Regions from separate parts of the Trichocoleus sp. FACHB-6 genome, predicted to be linked through region 3. Evidence: predicted binding sites of a transcription regulator. Region 3 holds the regulator's gene; each other region holds the start of a gene.

Region 1 (4,546 bases), on a different contig from region 3:
CAATCCCAAACCGTGAGCCACCTGTTCCACAGTCAACCCCATTGCCAGTAACCGGGGTACTGATTCTAACTTGGCTTTCATTTCACCTTCTTCGACGGCTTCTTGATAGATTCTCGTTTGCTTTAACTCACTAAATCCAAACATAGCTTCTAACTCCTGACGAGTCATTTTTGGCAACTTGTACAAGACTATTGTCTCTATCAATTCTATAATTTGCTTTCTCAGGGTTGCATCGGCAATTTCCTGTCCAGCTTTGTTTAATAGCTGTCTTGCCGTATCAATTGCTTTTTTCCTAGTTTCTACGATTAATTTCACCACCCCCACGCCAAGGGATTGTTCTGCCGCTTCCCCTAATTCATTTAAATATATCCGCCTGATTCGCGGACTTGTCAGTAACTCCCGATACTGTGGCTTTACGCCTGGATCTTGGCTTCTAGTTTTAAACAGAACTACTCCCCGCCAATCGTTAGATTGTTCATATTGAGAAAGGTAGAGAAATGTTTCGCCAAAAAAACGCTGATAGAATCTGGTATCGCGTTGAAATTGTACTTCTACAAAGTAAATAGGCTGGTCGGGCAAATCTTCAGCAGGTAGAAATACGCCATCGATGCGAAAGGCAGTTTGTTTAACTTCTACTGATTTGAATTCATAGGCATCGCCTGTTGAGGGAGGTTGTCCGATGAGTTCAAAGAAGATGCCGGGAAACTGTTGAAATAGTTGATAGAAAATCGAGTCGGTTTTCACCAGTTTTAGAAATAAAGATGAGCAATAATATCAAATCCGGTTGATTACCCGTAATTAAGAAGAACCCCACCTGTCCATCGCCTGCGGCTCTGGCTCCCCTGTTTGCTTGCAAACAGGGGTTGGGGTTCTTTTTTTATCAGCAATAAACCGCATTTGATATAAAAAGGCAAAAGAAGTCTTGATATTTTCCTTTTGCCTTTTTATTGTCCACCCCACAAGTAAATTAAACAGTGTGAGCAGTTTGATAAGGACTCGTCAACTTATCCAACTGTTGCACTAACAAGCTGAGGAATAAACCCACATCGGTGACAACGCCGACAGATTCCACAGAACCGCGATCGCTTAATTTCGTCACCACTGCTGGGTTAATATCGACGCAGACCATTTTCACCCCGGCTGGGGTCATATTTCCGACACCGATGGAATGAAGCATAGACGACAGCATTAGAATCATGTCTGCGCCTTCTAACAACCGGGCATATTCTTCCTGCGCCTTAATCATATCCGTCTGAGTATCTGGCAAAGGGCCATCATCGCGGATGGAACCAGCGAGGGAGAATGGCACGCCAGCACGGACACACTCATATAAAACGCCACTGGTAACAACACCTTGCTCAACCGCTTTCTCGATGCTGCCACAACGACGAATCATGTTAATTACCTTCAGGTGATGGCGGTGTCCGCCGCGCACAGAAACGCCGCGTTTCATATCCACACCAAGGGAGGTTCCCATCATCGACTGTTCGATGTCGTGGACTGCGATCGCATTTCCTCCCAGCAACGCCTGCACGTAACCTTGGCGAATCAGATGCGCCAAGTGTTCGCCGCCGCCAGTGTGAATCACAACAGGCCCAGCCGTCACAACCACTTTGCCACCTTGATCGCGGACTTGGCGAAGTTCCCAAGCAACTTGCTCAACCACCAATTCCACGCGGCGTTCGCTGGAAACGCCAGCAGACATAAAGCTGAATTCTTGGGTATTTCGCACTTCCCGCGATTCTGTTTTACGCACGGTGCGGATACCGACGACATCGACAACTACGCGATCGCCAACTTCTAAATCTCGCAGCAGCTTACACCGCGCAACAATCCCGTTGGAAGTGTCGGTAATAGCGATCGCGCCATCCATGCGCTGTCCCAGCACCTTGATCCATTCTCCATTTACCCGTACTTGTGTCGGATAAATAGTTGATACGTAGAAATCATCGGGAGCTACACCCGCTTGCACCACTGGTTCCAGTTTTGCATCGCGCTCGTCTTGAGGCAGATCCACCGCCCCCAAATCAATCAACTGCGATAAAATCGCTTCCATCACTTCGTGGGAAGGAGCCGACACCTTCACCTCAGCACTTGAGGTACTTTGTCGCTGTGCTCCCAGTTGGAAATTGAGAACCTGGAAACTACCCCCATTTTCCACAACTAAATCTAAAGCCCGGTTGATTAAGCCAGTGTCCAGCAAATGTCCTTCTATGCGAACCGTGCGGCTTTCCACGGAGACAGCTTCATGAACTTCCGTTCGCACAGGTTCCGTCACCCGCAGCGTCAAGCACTTAGCTGCACCACCCGCTTTCAAGAATTCCGTTAGCGGCGTTTCAATTACCTGGAAACCAACATCGGTAAGGCGTTTTTTCAGGCTTTCACTCGCCTTATTCATCACTACAACGCTATCAATATTCACGGCGTTGCAGGCGAAATTCACCGCATCCGCTTCTGCGATCGCAATTCGCTTCTCCGGCGCGACTCGCATTTCAATGACGCGGTTGGAGTAAGAATCAAACGCAGGGGGATAATACAGCAGATAGCCGCCATTCAAGGGACAAAAGCAGGTATCCAAGTGATAGAAGCGCTCATCCATCAGTCGCAGCGAAAGCACTTCGATATCTAACCACTTTGCTAGATACGGGTGCGAGTCGAGTTCCGAACGGAAACCGTACCCCGCCCACAGCCAGCGCCCTTCCCGATCCAGCAGCGCATCGCCAGCACCTTCAAAGGGCAAGTCTTTGGGCAATTCATGCACGGTGCAGCCCTGCGACTCGAACCACTCTTTAAAGTATGGCTCTTCCCCTTGTCGCTCTTTGTGGAAGAAGCGACTGAGAACGACAGTATCTCCCAGAACTAGCCCAGCGTTGGCTGTGAACACCATATCAGGCACACCGGGTTGCGGTTTAACCAAATCGACAATGGCGTGGTCTTTGAGGACGTAGTGAAGCTTTTGCCATTGCTCGACGGCGCGATCGCGTGACGACTTGTGAATATTGCCCTCCATCCAGGGATTAATCACATAATCCACATCGTAATGATCGGGAGCGCACATCAAAAAGCGGATCGGGGAACTCATAAAAAAAATCTCAGGTGGATTAGATGCGAAATACTATTGGATACAGACTTTCCATGCTCCAATTCTGTCAATTTTGCTACAAAACTTTTGCCTCTGAGCTATGAAAGTCGCCTCCAGAGGCAACTACCTATTCTATTACTTTAGCGACTAAATAGGAGCTACTGGTTAAAAAAACTCATTGTTAAATTAAACCAAAAATAGAGAAACCCGGTTCTTCTAAAAAACCGGGTTTTCCTTGAGGAGAGGGAGTTGTAAGTTTAATTACACTCACCTAGTTAAGAGATGCCAATTATCAATTATTCATTACTTTTTCGATATTGCAATAAAGCGTTCGGAAAAGTAGCATCTGCTAATAATGGCTGTAAACCTTGGGCAACGCGAACGGCTAAAAGCTTCTGTCCGGCTGCGTTTGGATGAATAATATCGTCTTGGCGATATTGCGGATTATCGATTATTCCCTTCAGCACGTCTGGAATTAAGTACGCTTGTGTATCTTTAGCAACGCGCTGGACAAGTTCGTTGTATTCATCTCTAGCTAACCCCAGCTCCGGTAAACTAAGGTTCATTCCCAACAACACAACAATTGCTTTTTGTTGTTGAATTGTTGTCACTATTTGCCGCAAATTCTGTTCTGTCTCAGTTTTGGGAATTCTTCCCAAGAAATCATTTCCACCTATTCCCACAATAACTATCCAAGGTTGGGCGGAAATCACATCTTTTTGCAAGCGACTAAGTGCCATTGCAGTTGTATCGCCGCTGACACCGCGATTTACAATTGGTATACCCAACTGACGAGAGAGAACGCTGGGATAAGCTTCGGTTTGCGCCACGCCATATCCCGCGGTGATGCTATCGCCTAAAGCAATGATTTGCGTACCAGCGCCAGCTTTAAGGTTTTTGACAGTTTCGGGTTGACTAGCGCAGCTGGTAACGGCGAAAAACGAAGCAAACAGCATACTAAAGAACCAATACCATCGGCGGTGTTTCATTTTTGGGAGAGTGAGAAGCTATTTTGGCACTCTCTTAATTCTGCCAAATTCATCCAACCCGCAGGTTGAAACTTGGGGCTATATAGCGTTTCTCAGTTGGGCGGAATATATCGCGGTTCTGACGTTCTCCCCATCTTGGTAGGGACATGGCATCCCTATATATGTATCGCACCCAACCCTTGAATTGGTATACAAACGAAGGATGCGATCGCGGACTTTCTTAACCTGGTCTCGTCGGGTTTTGATTGTGTAGCGGCGATTTGTAATCGCGACTATGTGCGATCGCGCTATTTCTGATTGTTCATCCGGCGCAAATAGCGGATGTGAAGCCCCAGACAAAAGAACCATAACAGCAAAACTAATAACACGCTGGGAGATGTTTGCACAACAGTCTCGTATTGTATTGACTGTGACTGATGCTGAACCTGTCTTTGAGCTTGTAGCTGTGGTGCAAGGAAGTTGTCATGCAAATTTT
Region 2 (4,546 bases), on a different contig from region 3:
CAGGTGATAGCGTACTTTTCTTCGGTTTGGGCTTTTGTTAGCAAGCCTCCGGTACTGCCACCAAATATCGGGGTTTGTCCAGTTAGAGTCTCTACCGTTTCTGGCATAGATTTTTCTCCCAACGTTTTAGGGCATCCTATCACCCAGCAAACGTCTCTATTGCCACTCTGTCAAGAACTGTAACAGTTCGTCATTAGTCAAGGGGTTGGAGGGTGGAAGGTGGAAGGTGGGAATGTTGTAGTTCCCACCTTCCCACGGCTACTGACTACTAACCATTGACTGCTTTGCCACGATGGGAACGGTGAAGTGAAACTTACTGCCTTTGTCCTTACCAGCAGATTCAGCCCAAATCTCACCACCCCAACCGCTGACAATCTGGCGACAAATTGCCAGTCCTAAACCAGTACCGCTAGTAGTTCGCCGCAAAGCGCCTTCTTCCTGATAGAACCGATCAAAAACAGCCTCAAGTCGATTGGGTTCAATACCGCGTCCCGTATCAGCAACAGTAACTTCCAGCATAGAGCCACCGTTACTGCCAGCTTTAATGCTAATTTTTCCTTTAGACGTGGTAAATTTACAAGCGTTATCTAGCAGCTTGGCAAGAACCTCAACCAGCCACTCGCCATCGGCTCTCACCAAAGGCAGGGGATTGGGGACTTGTGTAATAATCTCTGGCAATTGACCATCAGAATGACGGGCGCGGATACTGCTGAGGGCCAGATCAATGCACTCTTGCAACTCCAGTGATTCTGGGTGCCATTGTACGCGACCGCTTTCTAACCGCGAAAGGGTGAGGAAATCCTGCACGAGTTTACGCATCCGTTCCGCGTCGGAGAGAGCAGTGTTGAGCATTACCTGCCGCATTTCTGGAGACATATCAGGTTCGGTTGCCAGACTTTCCAGACAGACTTGGATGGTAGACAGAGGGGTGCGTAATTCGTGACCAGTAATGGCGACCAAGTTGCTGCGGGTGCGGTCGAGGGCTTCTAGCTGCTGGTTGAGGTCTTGCAGGTTAGCGTAGGCTTCAGCTTGAATTAAAGCACCACCGATCTGAGTAGCGATCGCTTCCACCAATTCCAGTTCATCTTCCTCGCACTCATACGGTGTCCCGCCGCAATAATGCAACTCCACCATCCCCAGCAACCGATCCTGATACAGCACTGGTACCATTAGCCAGGAAGAAATAGAAAAATTGCTCACAATAGCTTGCAGCTGGCTATTAGAGCCTGATTTCAACCCATCCCCGACAATCCGAGAATCTGTATGAGTATTAGCTACATACACTTGTTCTCGCTTCTGTACAACTTCCTGAAACAGAGGATTATTCTCCAAAGGCCAAGCCTGACCTAGCGTAGAGACAAGTCGAGAATCCCCGCTACCACTCACCCCCAAAAATTCATGATTAATTGTCGTAGCTGTATCCGTTGAGACCCGATATATTAGACACCGAGAAGCAGACAAAGCCTGACCCAACTCCTGCACTGCCACTTCCAGAATTTCATCCGGATGTAGCGGCTGTCCTGTATTGCTACCCCGGCGGATGGCAGCGGTAATTGAGTTTACCAAACGCTCTTTGCGTTCCTGAGCAGAAATAGAGCGATAAGCTTTTAGCAGTTTATACTGCCCAGCTTGCAAGTAAGTCAGCAGGCACTCAACAAACGGATCGGGGTTGGTGGCTGTTGCATTTTGAGTTAATAAATTCGCCCCAACCCCTACAACCCGTGCTACCGAAGCAATGCCGTAAGCGTTTTGCGCTTGAGCGATTTTCTCCTCCAACTCCGGGCGATACTGTAAAATCCGATTCAATAATAATCCAGCAACAGTACAGCTTACTTGCCGATCAAAACTCCAGATTCCCTCAAATCGGCGGGCTGTGTCCATCTCCAAAGGAGCTGACAGGCGGGACTTCTCTCCTCTTGCTTCTTGCCTCTTAACTTTTGCTTCTTCAGCTGTTCTTTCCCGACACACTAAGCAGGTGGCATAGTGCTGTCCTACCACCACTAAGTGCCATTCTTTACCCAAGCCGTCCTCAGGCTCAAAAGCCACAGTCTCGTAAAAGCCCGATCCGCTGGTAAAGGATGTTTCCGGTGCCGCCATCACATATACCTGATCCGTCCGTTCGGCAATCCGTCGATACCGATGAGCCTCCTGACGATAGAAACGCTCTCGCTGGAAGCTGGCAATCACCAGATGCTTGTCTGAAGATGCCAGAATTTGGTCTTCCATAGCATGAGAGAGTGCCGTTAAGGAAGACTTGAAATACATTTGGGTTCGCAGGTGAGGCAGGGCCCAGAGCAGCTCTGTCAGCACAGAAGTCGGTATGATCATTAATTTTGCCGAGTTTTGTACCCGTTCTAATGCTTATCGTACAAAACAGCGCTGCATTCTAACTTTTAAATAGGGTTTCTGTATTTATTTGCTACACATTAGGTAGCAAAAAAGAAAGTTATTATTTATCAGTTATTAATTAACAAATCTTATACCTTCTCTTTCCTCACTCTCCATCCTCTAATTTTTAGCCTTTATAACCATAATCAGCCCTACTTATCAATCTTTCTTAAGTAGGAGCTGATGTCAAATTAGCATAACAATTATGCAGAAACTTCATTTACATTAATATTTTGTAACTTTGTATACGAATTTCCTCAGTCAGTCCGCATAACTTATCATCAACGAGCGATTGACGAAACACCTGAAATCGGTTTGGGGGCAGTTGAGCGCTAAGTAATGAGGACACACCCATGACAAGCACAGCCACGCCAACAGCAAGTCTGAACAAGTTTGAAAAATTTAAAGCCGAAAAAGATGGTCTGGCAGTAAAGTCAGAACTGGAACACTTCGCCCGCATTGGCTGGGAGGCGATGGACGAAACAGACCGTGACCACCGTCTTAAGTGGGTGGGTGTGTTCTTTCGACCAGTCACTCCCGGAAAGTTTATGATGCGGCTGCGGATGCCAAGCGGCATTCTCACAGCTAGTCAAATGCGGGTGTTAGCTGAAGTCGTGCAACAGTATGGCGAAGATGGCAATGCTGATATTACCACTCGGCAAAACATTCAACTGCGGGGAATCCGGATTGAGGATCTGCCAGAGATTTTCAATCGGTTTAACCAAGTCGGTTTAACTAGCGTCCAGTCTGGGATGGACAACGTTCGCAACATCACTGGTTCGCCAGTAGCGGGAATTGATGCGGATGAATTGTTCGATACCAGAGAACTTGTGCAGCAAGTTCAGGACATGATTACCAGTAAGGGGGAAGGCAACAAAGCCTTCTCGAATCTGCCGAGAAAATTTAATATAGCGATCGCAGGTTGTCGCGACAACTCGGTTCACGCCGAAATCAACGACCTCGCTTTCGTCCCCGCCTTCAAAAACGGCACCTTCGGGTTTAACATTCTCGTCGGTGGCTTCTTCTCCGCAAAACGCTGCGACGCAGCAATTCCCCTAAATACCTGGGTGCCTCCCGAAGATGTTGTAGATGTATCCAGAGCAGTTCTCGAAGTTTTTCGCGACCAAGGCCCCAGATCCAATCGGCAAAAAGCCCGGTTGATGTGGCTTATCGATGAACTTGGACTCGAAAATTTCCGGGCATTAGTAGAAAAATATCTCTGTAAACCACTGCAACCAGCAGTCGAAAAAGACGAAATTGACTGGGAAAAACGCGACCACCTCGGCGTATATCCTCAAAAGCAACCCGGCTTAAACTACGTCGGTTTACACGTTCCCGTCGGGCGTTTGTTTGCCCAAGATATGTTTGACCTCGCCCGAATAGCTGAAGTCTACGGCAGCAGCGAAATTCGCCTCACCGTTGAACAAAACGTCATCATCCCCAACATCCCAAACTCAAGGATGGAGGCATTCCTAGCCGAACCCCTCTTAGAAAAATTCTCCACCAGTCCCCAACCTTTGACAAAAGCACTTGTTTCATGCACCGGGTCACAGTTCTGCAACTTTGCCCTGATTGAAACCAAAAACCGCGCTGTGGCAATGATTCAGGAGCTAGAAGCAGAACTTTCCCTAACCCAACCCGTGCGAATTCACTGGACAGGTTGCCCCAACTCCTGCGCCCAACCGCAAGTTGCTGACATCGGTTTAATGGGGACAAAGGTACGCAAAAACGGCAAAACCGTTGAAGGTGTGGATCTTTACATGGGCGGCAAAGTAGGTAAAGAAGCCGAACTCGGCACCTGCGTTCAGAAAAGCATTCCCTGCGAAGACCTCAAACCAGTGTTGCGCGATTTACTCATCCAGCAATTCAAAGCCGAAATCAAAAATTAGTCAGTAATTAGCAACAACAAAGAAACAAAATGACCAGACTTTCCAGAAGGCAATTCATCATCACCGCAGGAGCAGCTACAGCTGCATCTTTACTCGCTCATGGCTGTAGCTCTGGCCCTACCAACACCTCCACAAGCGCCAATAGCTCCACATCAGGTGCTTCAGGTTCCTCACCCGCCGCCACCCTAGCGGCTAACGCACCAAAAGTAGAAACACCCAACGCCAAGTTAGGATTCATCGCTCTTACCGACTCCGCACCCCTGATTATT
Region 3 (4,546 bases):
ACAAGGCGGGAAACATTGTGATTGCACCGCAATTTAATAACACTTATGACTTTTCTGAAGGGCTGGTATCTGTAAAAAGGGGCAGCAAGTGGGGCTATGTTGATAAAACTGGAAAGTTTGTAATCCAGCCGCAATTTGATAGCGCTTTGCCTTTTTCTGAAGGGTTGGCGAAAGTAAAAATTGGCAACAAGTATGGCTATATTGCCAATCCCCTCAAGTAATACCCAGTAGATGCAGGAGAAAGTTCACTCTTGCGAAGCGCGATCGCAACCTAAGCTAATTCTCCCGAACTGAACTATCCCCTGAAAACCTACAAAACCCCTTTGGAACTGGGAATCGTACCAGCACGACGGTGATCGATTTCCATAGCCATACGAAGACTACGCGCAAACGCCTTAAAGGTCGCTTCGATAATGTGGTGCGAATTAATCCCATCCAACTGTCGGATGTGCAGCGTCATCTGGCTATGATTCACCACCGCTACAAAAAATTCTCGCACCAGCTGAGTGTCATAAGTCCCGACTCGCTGGGTGGGAATTTGTAAGCCATAGCTGAGGTGAGGACGACCAGAAAAGTCTAACGCCACCTGCACCAAAGCCTCATCTAAGGGGGCGAGGAAATTACCAAAGCGAACAATTCCCTTGCGATCGCTTAGTGCTTTCCCGAACGCCATTCCCAACGTAATCCCCACATCTTCGTTGGTGTGGTGGTCATCAATTTCTAAATCCCCTTTCGCGGCTACATCCAAATCAATCAGCCCGTGAGAGGCAATTTGATGCAGCATATGATCCAAAAAGGGAATGCCCGTATTGGCGTTGCAAGTCCCATTCCCGTCTAAGTTTACTGTCACCAAGACATCAGTTTCGCCCGTCTTACGTGCAACCGTAGCCGTGCGAGGTGATAAAAATTGTTCAAGGTGCGGAGTGGTGGAAACGCGATCGCTTGTCTGCATAGCAGATGCTCACTAACAAGAAACAAGTAAGTTTATTATTCTATGCTATCGAGCTAGGGAATGGGGTAAGTTAGATTCTTTCCCCAGTCCCCAATCCCCAGCCCCTACATCACATTCCCATAATCTCGTACCCAGCATCTACATACAGCACCTGACCCGTAATCCCACTTGCCAAGTCGCTGCACAAGAAACTAGCAGCATTTCCTACTTCTGTCTGAGTCACAGTTCGCCGCAGTGGTGCTACTTCCTCAACATGATGGATCATATCCAGAATGCCACCCACCGCCGATGATGCTAGAGTGCGGATCGGCCCAGCTGAGATTGCATTCACGCGAATATTAGCAGGCCCCATCTCCGAGGCTAGATAACGCACGCTCATTTCCAAGCCAGACTTAGCAATGCCCATGACATTGTAATTGGGGATCACCTTAACGCCGCCCAAATAAGTAAGCGTGACAATACTGCCGCCTTCTGTCATCAGTGGTTTCGCCGCCCCAGCCAGTTGAACTAACGAGTAGGTGCTAATTTCCAAAGCTTGGGTGAAGCCAGCGCGAGTGGTGTTGCTAAAATCACCTGATAAATCGTCCTTGTTGGCAAAAGCAAGACAATGGATTAAAATATCTAGCCTGCCCCACTTATCGCGGATGGCATCAAATGTAGAACGAATTTGGTCATCATTCTGAACATCGCAAGGTAAAAACAAACTGGGGTTGAGAGGTTCTACCAATTCGGCGACTTTCTTCTCAAAGCGTCCTCGGTCGTCTGGTAGATAAGTAACTCCCAAATTTGCACCAGCTTTGTGTAACTGCTGGGCAATACCCCAAGCGATTGAGCGGTTGTTGGCAATGCCAGTAACTAGGGCATTTTTTCCTGATAAATCTAGCATGATGTCAATTTTGAAGGCAATATTAGAGAATATCCGATTTAGGGCGGTAATTAAGATAGCTTGCGTCCGGATCGAAGCTTACTCAACATGACTCAAACTGCATCCCAGCTTATCAAACAGGTATTGTCAAGATATAGACATTTTCCTTAACAGTCTGATTTGCGCCGTGGGGTTGAGGCACTTGGAAAAACTTGGAGGATAAAAGAACTTTAAAATTATGTATCAAGCAGCACAAAAAACTGCCTAAGAGTCAGTTTATCAGTGTCTAAAGTCAGAAATTTCTCACAGTCGGTTGTAATTCCCAGAAGAGTTTCTAGGGCAGCAATAAGGATAAAGGAAGTGGTAGTGACGCAAGATAGACCGTTAGCAGCTGTGTTCCGTCAAATCGGAGGTGGGGCGTTTCCGCCAGTGGTGGAAACCTTTGATCGGGGCAAAACTATCTTTTTCCCCGGAGACCCGGCTGAACGGGTATATTTTTTGCTCAAAGGAGCTGTGAAGCTGTCTCGCGTGTACGAAGCTGGGGAAGAAATTACAGTGGCGCTGCTGCGAGAAAACAGCGTCTTTGGCGTACTGTCGTTGATTACCGGGAATCGGTCAGACAGATTTTATCACGCAGTAGCATTTACGCCTGTGGAGTTGCTTTCAGCACCAATTGAACAGGTGGAGCAAGCGCTCAAGGATAATCCAGAATTGTCGATGTTGATGCTGCGGGGGCTTTCATCGCGGATCTTGCAAACAGAGATGATGATTGAGACTTTGGCGCACCGGGATATGGGATCGCGATTGGTGAGTTTTTTGTTGATTCTCTGTCGAGATTTTGGCGTTCCAGGCCCCAATGGAATTACAGTTGATCTGAAGCTTTCTCACCAAGCGATCGCAGAAGCAATTGGTTCCACAAGAGTTACAGTCACCCGGTTACTGGGAGATTTACGCTCCGAGAAAATGATTTCTATCAATAAGAAAAAAATTACCGTTCATAACCCGGTAGCTTTGAGCCAGCAGTTCACCTAAAACATCTTTTGCACTGTCAGCTTTTGTTAATCAATAGTTGAAGTACCAGCGTCTATCATAAAAAAGCCTTTATGCTTAAGCTTGAGAGGTGATAGCTGAAGCTGGAAAATGGCCACCAGTGCGCTGGTCTTAATTTTATCGATTTTGGTATTGGGTGGTGCGATCGCCACCTTGGGCGATCGCATTGGCACTCGCGTGGGAAAAGCGCGGCTGAGTCTGTTCAATCTGCGTCCCAAGAAAACTGCGGTCTTAGTTACAATTCTTACAGGTTTGATGATTTCCGCCTCAACCCTGACGATCCTATTTGCCACCAGCAAGCCGTTACGCACAGGCGTGTTTCAAGTTGATGAAATTCAGCGAAAACTCAGAACCGCTCGTCGGGAGCTTGACGAAACTGTAGCCCAGAAACAACAAACTGAAAGCGAACTCTCCAAAGTTGCAGCCCAGAAACAACAAACTGAAAACGAACTCTCACTAGCCCGCACCGAGCAGCAAGCCGCCCAGAAGCGTCTGGATGCCATTAATAAGTCTCTGGCGGCAGCACTAGGCAGACAAGCCCAGACAGAGGCACAACTGAGTAAGACAGAGCGCGAACTTAAAAGCGTTGCGGCTAGCTTTGAGAAAACCCAGCAACAGCTGGAAAATGTTTCTGGACAAGCGGTAAATCTACGTTCGGAAATTCAACAACTCCAAGGGGAACGTCAGGAACTAATCAAGCAGCGCGATCGCGTAAAGGCTCAAATTACCCAACTCAAGGGCCAAGTTACTCAACGCGATCGCGAAATTGCCAAGCTTGACCAAGCCATCACAGAACGCGATCGGGAAATTGCCATTCGTGACCAAGCCTTGGCGGAACTTGATCAAAAAATTTCCAACCTGAGAAACAGCATTGACCAACGCGATCGAGAAATCGCCAAGCGAGACACAGCCCTCGCCCAACTTGATGAGGAAATTTCCGCACGAGATCAAGTAATTGCCCAGCGCGAAACTCGCCTCAAGGAAATAGAAAAACAACAAGCTGCCCTAGAGCAGGAAGTAGCAGACCTGGAACAGTATTACCAATCCTATCAAGCCTTGCGTCAAGGTAACGTCGCGCTCCAGCGCGGTCAAGTTCTGGCTTTTGGTGTCTTCCGCATTGTCGATCCCGCCGCCGCCCGTCAGGTTATAGATCAGCTTTTACGAGAAGCAAATCGCACAGCAATGAAAGCTACGCGACCTGGTAACAACAATAACAACAAGATGGTGAATGAGCGCGTAGTGCAAATTACCCAAGCCCAGGTAGACCAACTGCTTAACCAAATTAAAGATGGTCGCCCCTACCTGGTGCGAATTTTCTCGGCTGGCAACTACGTCCAAGGCGAAAAAGACGTACAAGTCTTTGCAGACGCGACAGTGAATAAAATTGTGTTCAGTGGTGGTGATATCATCGCCGCAACATCTGCCGACCCTTCAACTATGAACGACCAACAAATCCGGCAGCAGATCGATCTGCTCTTGGGAGCATCTCAGTTCCGAGCCAATCGAGCTGGAATTTTGAACGATACAATTCAGGTAGGCGACGGTCGAATTACCAGCCTGATTCGCTTTATTGAGAAGCTAAAAAAGTTCAAGCAGCCTATCGATCTCAAGGCGGTAGTGGCAGAAGATACATATCTCATAGGGCCGCTGAAACTGAATTTGGTAGTCGTGCAGAATGG
Region 4 (4,546 bases), on a different contig from region 3:
CGGGACGGGGTTGTAATCGTTTCCATGTGAGTTCGCCGAATTCATCTAAATGCCAGCGCAGCAGTTGATTGACGGATTGGCTGAGGTAGGGGCTGGTTTGATTGTTTTTTTGGCGATCGCGTTTTGATGGTTCTTTAAGCAACCCTATGGCGCGACGGGGTGCTATGGTTGCTAAAGCGATCGCATCCTCTATTTGACACCCCCACTTGACTAAATTCTGCACTCCGACCAACAGCGGTAATGTTGTCCCGGAAAGGGTGCCATCTGGTAGTCTTGCTGTACCATTTTTTACTTCTATTTGCCGAGTATCCCACGGGTAAATACCGTCCTGTAGCCCCAATGGTGATAATGCGTCGCTAACTAAAAATATGCCTTTTTCGTAGTTGCTGGCGCATAGCAGCATCTTGATCATTGTCGGGGAGACGTGCTGACCATCGGCAATTAAACCACACATTACGTCAGGATGGACGATTGCTGCTCCGAGTAATCCGGGTTCTCGGTGATGTAAACTGGGCATGGCGTTGAAGGCATGAGTCACCATTGTTGCACCCGTGTTAAAGGCACGTTGCGCTTGTGTTTCTGTAGCTTGGGAGTGTCCGAGACTGATGGTAATGCCAAGCGATCGCAAATACTCTATTGCTTCTCCAGTTTCATCTAATTCTGGTGCCAAGGTAATTACTTTGACAATACTGGCGTAATCCCCTAAGATTCGCTTCACGTTGTCAATTGTCAGGGGCAATAAATACTCTGCTGGGTGTGCGCCGCGCTTTTGGTAATTCAGAAATGGCCCTTCTAGATGAACTCCCAAAATCTGGGCGCTGGTTTTATCGTTCTGCTGGGCGGAGGCATCAGCGAAAATGGATAGCGATCGCTGTATATTCTCTACTGATGTCGTGACGATAGTGGGCAAAAATCCATCTACACCCTGTTCCCACAATAATTTAGAAATTTCGGGTATTTTATGGCTATTTTCTAAATTAACCTCTGGAAATGCTAACCCTAGCGCCCCGTTAATCTGCAAATCCACACCTCCCAGAGAAAGCCACTCGCCTCCTACATCTAAGAGTCCATCTGGTGATCGCATTCCTTTTTCAAAGACGCGCATCGGTGAGATTCTTTCAATTGTGCCTTGTGTAACGGAAATTTCCTGTAATCCTTGATATCCAGGCAGTCTAACGTTGATAATATTCACAATTCGATTATCCCAAATCTAAAATCGCATGACTCAACCCCTAGTTGGTATTATCATGGGCAGCGATTCCGATTTGCCCACTATGCAAGACGCGATCGCAGTCTGTGAAGAATTCAGCGTTAACTGCGAAGTAGCGATCGTCAGCGCCCACCGCACCCCTGAACGCATGGTAGAATATGCCCAACACGCCCACCAACGCGGTATTAAAGTTATTATCGCTGGTGCTGGTGGCGCTGCCCATCTGCCGGGAATGGTTGCTGCTTTAACACCCTTGCCTGTGATTGGAGTGCCAGTAACTAGCCGTCATTTGCAGGGTGTCGATTCTCTCTATTCCATCGTGCAAATGCCAGGGGGAATTCCCGTCGCTACTGTCGCTATTGGCAATGCTAAGAATGCTGGTTTATTGGCTGTGCAAATATTAGCTTCCCACCAGCCAGAATTACTAGAACGAGTCCAGCAGTATCGCCAAAATTTAGCCCAATCTGTTATGGAAAAGCAAGGGCGGTTAGAGGAACTGGGCTACAAGCAGTATTTAAAGGAAATGCTTTAATAGGAATTCTTATGCAAGGATTGTGAAACCCTTGCCGGTAGCAAGTTTTATAAATTTAAGCGTTGCACGATTCAATCAAAATCGTACAACATTTTTGTGCGGCAATCAGAAGAATTATTAAAAATTTTTACCTAATCGGTTCTCTATAAAAATTTACACTCAATGAGTGAAAGATACTGTAGTATTTTATTCTAAAATTTGTTCATCCTCCTAAAGATATATTTTAGCTACAGGCTACAACTGCCTATGGCTAGGACTTTGGGAAAATCCTTTTTTGGTCAACTCTCTAAAGTCTGACATAAGTATTTGTATTCTATTATACAGAATTTGTAATGAAGAAAATACAAAATCTAAGGACTTAAAAGGCAAAATTACAATTTTTCCAAACGCCAATAGCGTCTTGAATCCCTGTGGGGTTGTTTCTACAAATAGGTCATTTACCGCTTCAGAGGGCTAGATTTACCCCGATTGCGAAACTGTTGGATGTGTTTTAAGCGGCAAGGAAACTGCACTGATGATCTCTAGACTAAAGATAAAAAAGAAGAAGTCGAGGACTAAAAGTAAGCGACTTTCTTCAAATGGGCTACCTTACTCCCCTCGGAGCGCCATGATGTGGAAGCAGTTACAGACTGCTGTTAAGAGGTTAACTCCGAGTTGGCAAGCTTGCATTCCTATAGCTACAGTCATTGTGATGCTGTGGGGTTACTCGGCAGTTGCTCAAGATGCTCCGGCAGCCGCTGGCCCGACAACGGCGGAGCTAAAGGTAGCATTGGATACTTTGTGGGTAGCGATCGCTGCCTTCCTAGTGTTCTTTATGAACGCTGGTTTTTGTATGTTGGAAACTGGCTTTTGCCGCCAGAAAAACGCCGTCAACGTTCTGGCCAAGAACTTGATCGTGTTTGCTTTGGCTACCGTTGCTTTTTGGGCAATTGGTTTTGGCTTGATGTTCGGAGATGGTAACCCCTTCATCGGACTCAATGGATTTTTCTTAGGTGGAGCCGATAACAGTCCCGCCACAAACGATGCCTATCAAGGCGTCTTTAGCTCTCTCAAATGGGCTGGTGTCCCTCTAGCTGCTAAGTTTTTGTTCCAGCTAGTATTTGCCGGAACCGCCGCCACAATTGTTTCTGGAGCAGTTGCGGAACGGATTAAGTTTGTTGACTTCTTAATCTTTAGCCTCATACTCGTAGGTATTATCTACCCAATCACCGGACACTGGATTTGGGGTGGTGGCTGGCTACAATCGCGAGGATTTTGGGATTTTGCCGGCTCAACTGTAGTTCACTCGGTTGGTGGTTGGGCAGCTTTGATGGGAGCCGCATTCTTAGGGCCGCGGCTAGGAAAATATCAAGACGGGCAGAGTGTTGCTTTCCCAGGTCACAATCTAAGCATTGCTACCTTGGGCTGTTTAATTCTCTGGTTGGGCTGGTTTGGTTTCAACCCAGGCTCCACAATGGCTGCCGATCCCAATGCCATTACCCACATTGCCCTGACAACCAACATGGGGGCAGCTGCGGGTGGAATCGCCGCTACAGTTACAGCTTGGTTGTATCTTGGTAAGCCGGATCTGTCGATGATTATCAACGGCATCTTGGCTGGCTTGGTGGGGGTTACAGCCGCCTGTGCTTTCATCAGCATTGGTAGTGCTTTGATAATTGGTTTGATTGCCGGAGTTGTGGTAGTTTTTGCTGTCACCTTCTTTGACAAGCGGAAGATTGATGACCCAGTGGGTGCTACTTCGGTTCACCTTGTCTGTGGTATTTGGGGTAGTTTGGCAGTGGGTCTATTCAGTGTCGGCCCTGGTGTCTACTCCTGGTACGGCGAAGGTCTTGGCCCAGCGAAAGGGTTACTTTTGGGTGGTGGCCCTGGACAGTTCATCACTCAGCTGATTGGCGTTGTTTCAGTAGGCGGCATGACAGTTCTACTGAGTACAATCTTGTGGATGGTGCTTAAGGCAACCCTTGGTATCCGAGTTAAGCCTGAAGAGGAGTTTGAAGGCTTGGATATCGGCGAACACGGTATGGAAGCCTACAGCGGATTTGTCAAAGAGACAGGCGCAGGTGGTTTTGCTGATACTGGTAAGCACGGTGGAATGCCAAATTCACCGGGAGAGTATGCCAAGTAAGGGCAAAGGATAATAAGTATAAGGGAAAAGGCAAAAGAATTTTTTCTTTTGCCTTTTTCTTTTTCTGGGAGCGATCGCGTATATTATGGCTCTGGCATCTTCATCATTCTCAAAATCCTAAATGCTACAGTCGGTCTGCAACCCGAACCAGAAGCCTAAATGCAAGGGATGGCTATCACCAAACATGATGGAGAGGAATTCGCAGGGGGGATGAGTTTTACGAGTGAGTGAAACTAAACAAATTTATTGCTGATAGCCTTTAAAATCAAATTCAAACTCTGCTGAATTTGAGAAGTGTGTCTACCCGCTCCAAAACCTTGATTCCGGCTTGGGCTTTCATCTCCCTGGCTACTAATGGGCTGCTAATGCTAACAACGATCCTGTTGCTGAATCGGGATCGGTGGCTACCAGCCAGATTTCAAGCTAGCGATTCTACATCGCAGATGCAAACCCCGCCGGATCTCTCTACCAGCCTGATGAGTAAAACCCTTGCTCCCCAACCAACCTTAGGACAACGCCACCAGTTGTCTTATCAACAATGGGTGGCTTTGCTGGGGCGAGAAGCTGAGGTAATAGCAGCAAAACAACCGCCAAATTTAACCGTCCTAGCTGGGGATTCCCTCAGTTTATGGTTTCCTCCTGAGCTATTGCCAAGGGATGCTCCTTCGGGGACTAGGCG

Evidence for each region. The regulator NtcA, encoded in region 3, controls nitrogen genes in cyanobacteria. The targets are predictions, from matches to a motif close to TTTGTANNNNNNNNTACAAA.
Region 1: the regulator NtcA is predicted to act here: its motif matches at 3,146-3,165, upstream of H6F66_RS13860 (TIGR00300 family protein).
Region 2: the regulator NtcA is predicted to act here: its motif matches at 2,621-2,640, upstream of H6F66_RS10970 (ferredoxin--nitrite reductase).
Region 4: the regulator NtcA is predicted to act here: its motif matches at 2,048-2,067, upstream of H6F66_RS02180 (ammonium transporter).

What each region holds. Positions count from the first base shown of each region.
Region 1 covers NZ_JACJOY010000073.1:13,440-17,985, reverse strand. The annotation lists gene H6F66_RS13865 (Rpn family recombination-promoting nuclease/putative transposase) at 1-744, opposite strand, end outside; gene H6F66_RS13860 (TIGR00300 family protein) at 968-3,082, opposite strand; gene H6F66_RS13855 (arylesterase) at 3,379-4,071, opposite strand; gene H6F66_RS13850 (hypothetical protein) at 4,359-4,546, opposite strand, start outside.
Region 2 covers NZ_JACJOY010000057.1:68,585-73,130, reverse strand. The annotation lists gene H6F66_RS10980 (photosystem I reaction center subunit II PsaD) at 1-107, opposite strand, end outside; gene H6F66_RS10975 (DICT sensory domain-containing protein) at 259-2,328, opposite strand; gene H6F66_RS10970 (ferredoxin--nitrite reductase) at 2,742-4,277, shown strand; gene H6F66_RS10965 (CmpA/NrtA family ABC transporter substrate-binding protein) at 4,307-4,546, shown strand, end outside.
Region 3 covers NZ_JACJOY010000023.1:32,398-36,943, reverse strand. The annotation lists gene H6F66_RS04330 (WG repeat-containing protein) at 1-221, shown strand, start outside; gene hisB (imidazoleglycerol-phosphate dehydratase HisB) at 311-952, opposite strand; gene fabI (enoyl-ACP reductase FabI) at 1,062-1,838, opposite strand; gene ntcA (global nitrogen regulator NtcA) at 2,178-2,849, shown strand; gene H6F66_RS04310 (DUF3084 domain-containing protein) at 2,958-4,546, shown strand, end outside.
Region 4 covers NZ_JACJOY010000013.1:699-5,244, reverse strand. The annotation lists gene nagA (N-acetylglucosamine-6-phosphate deacetylase) at 1-1,192, opposite strand, end outside; gene purE (5-(carboxyamino)imidazole ribonucleotide mutase) at 1,221-1,742, shown strand; gene H6F66_RS02180 (ammonium transporter) at 2,257-3,867, shown strand; gene H6F66_RS02175 (SGNH/GDSL hydrolase family protein) at 4,233-4,546, shown strand, end outside.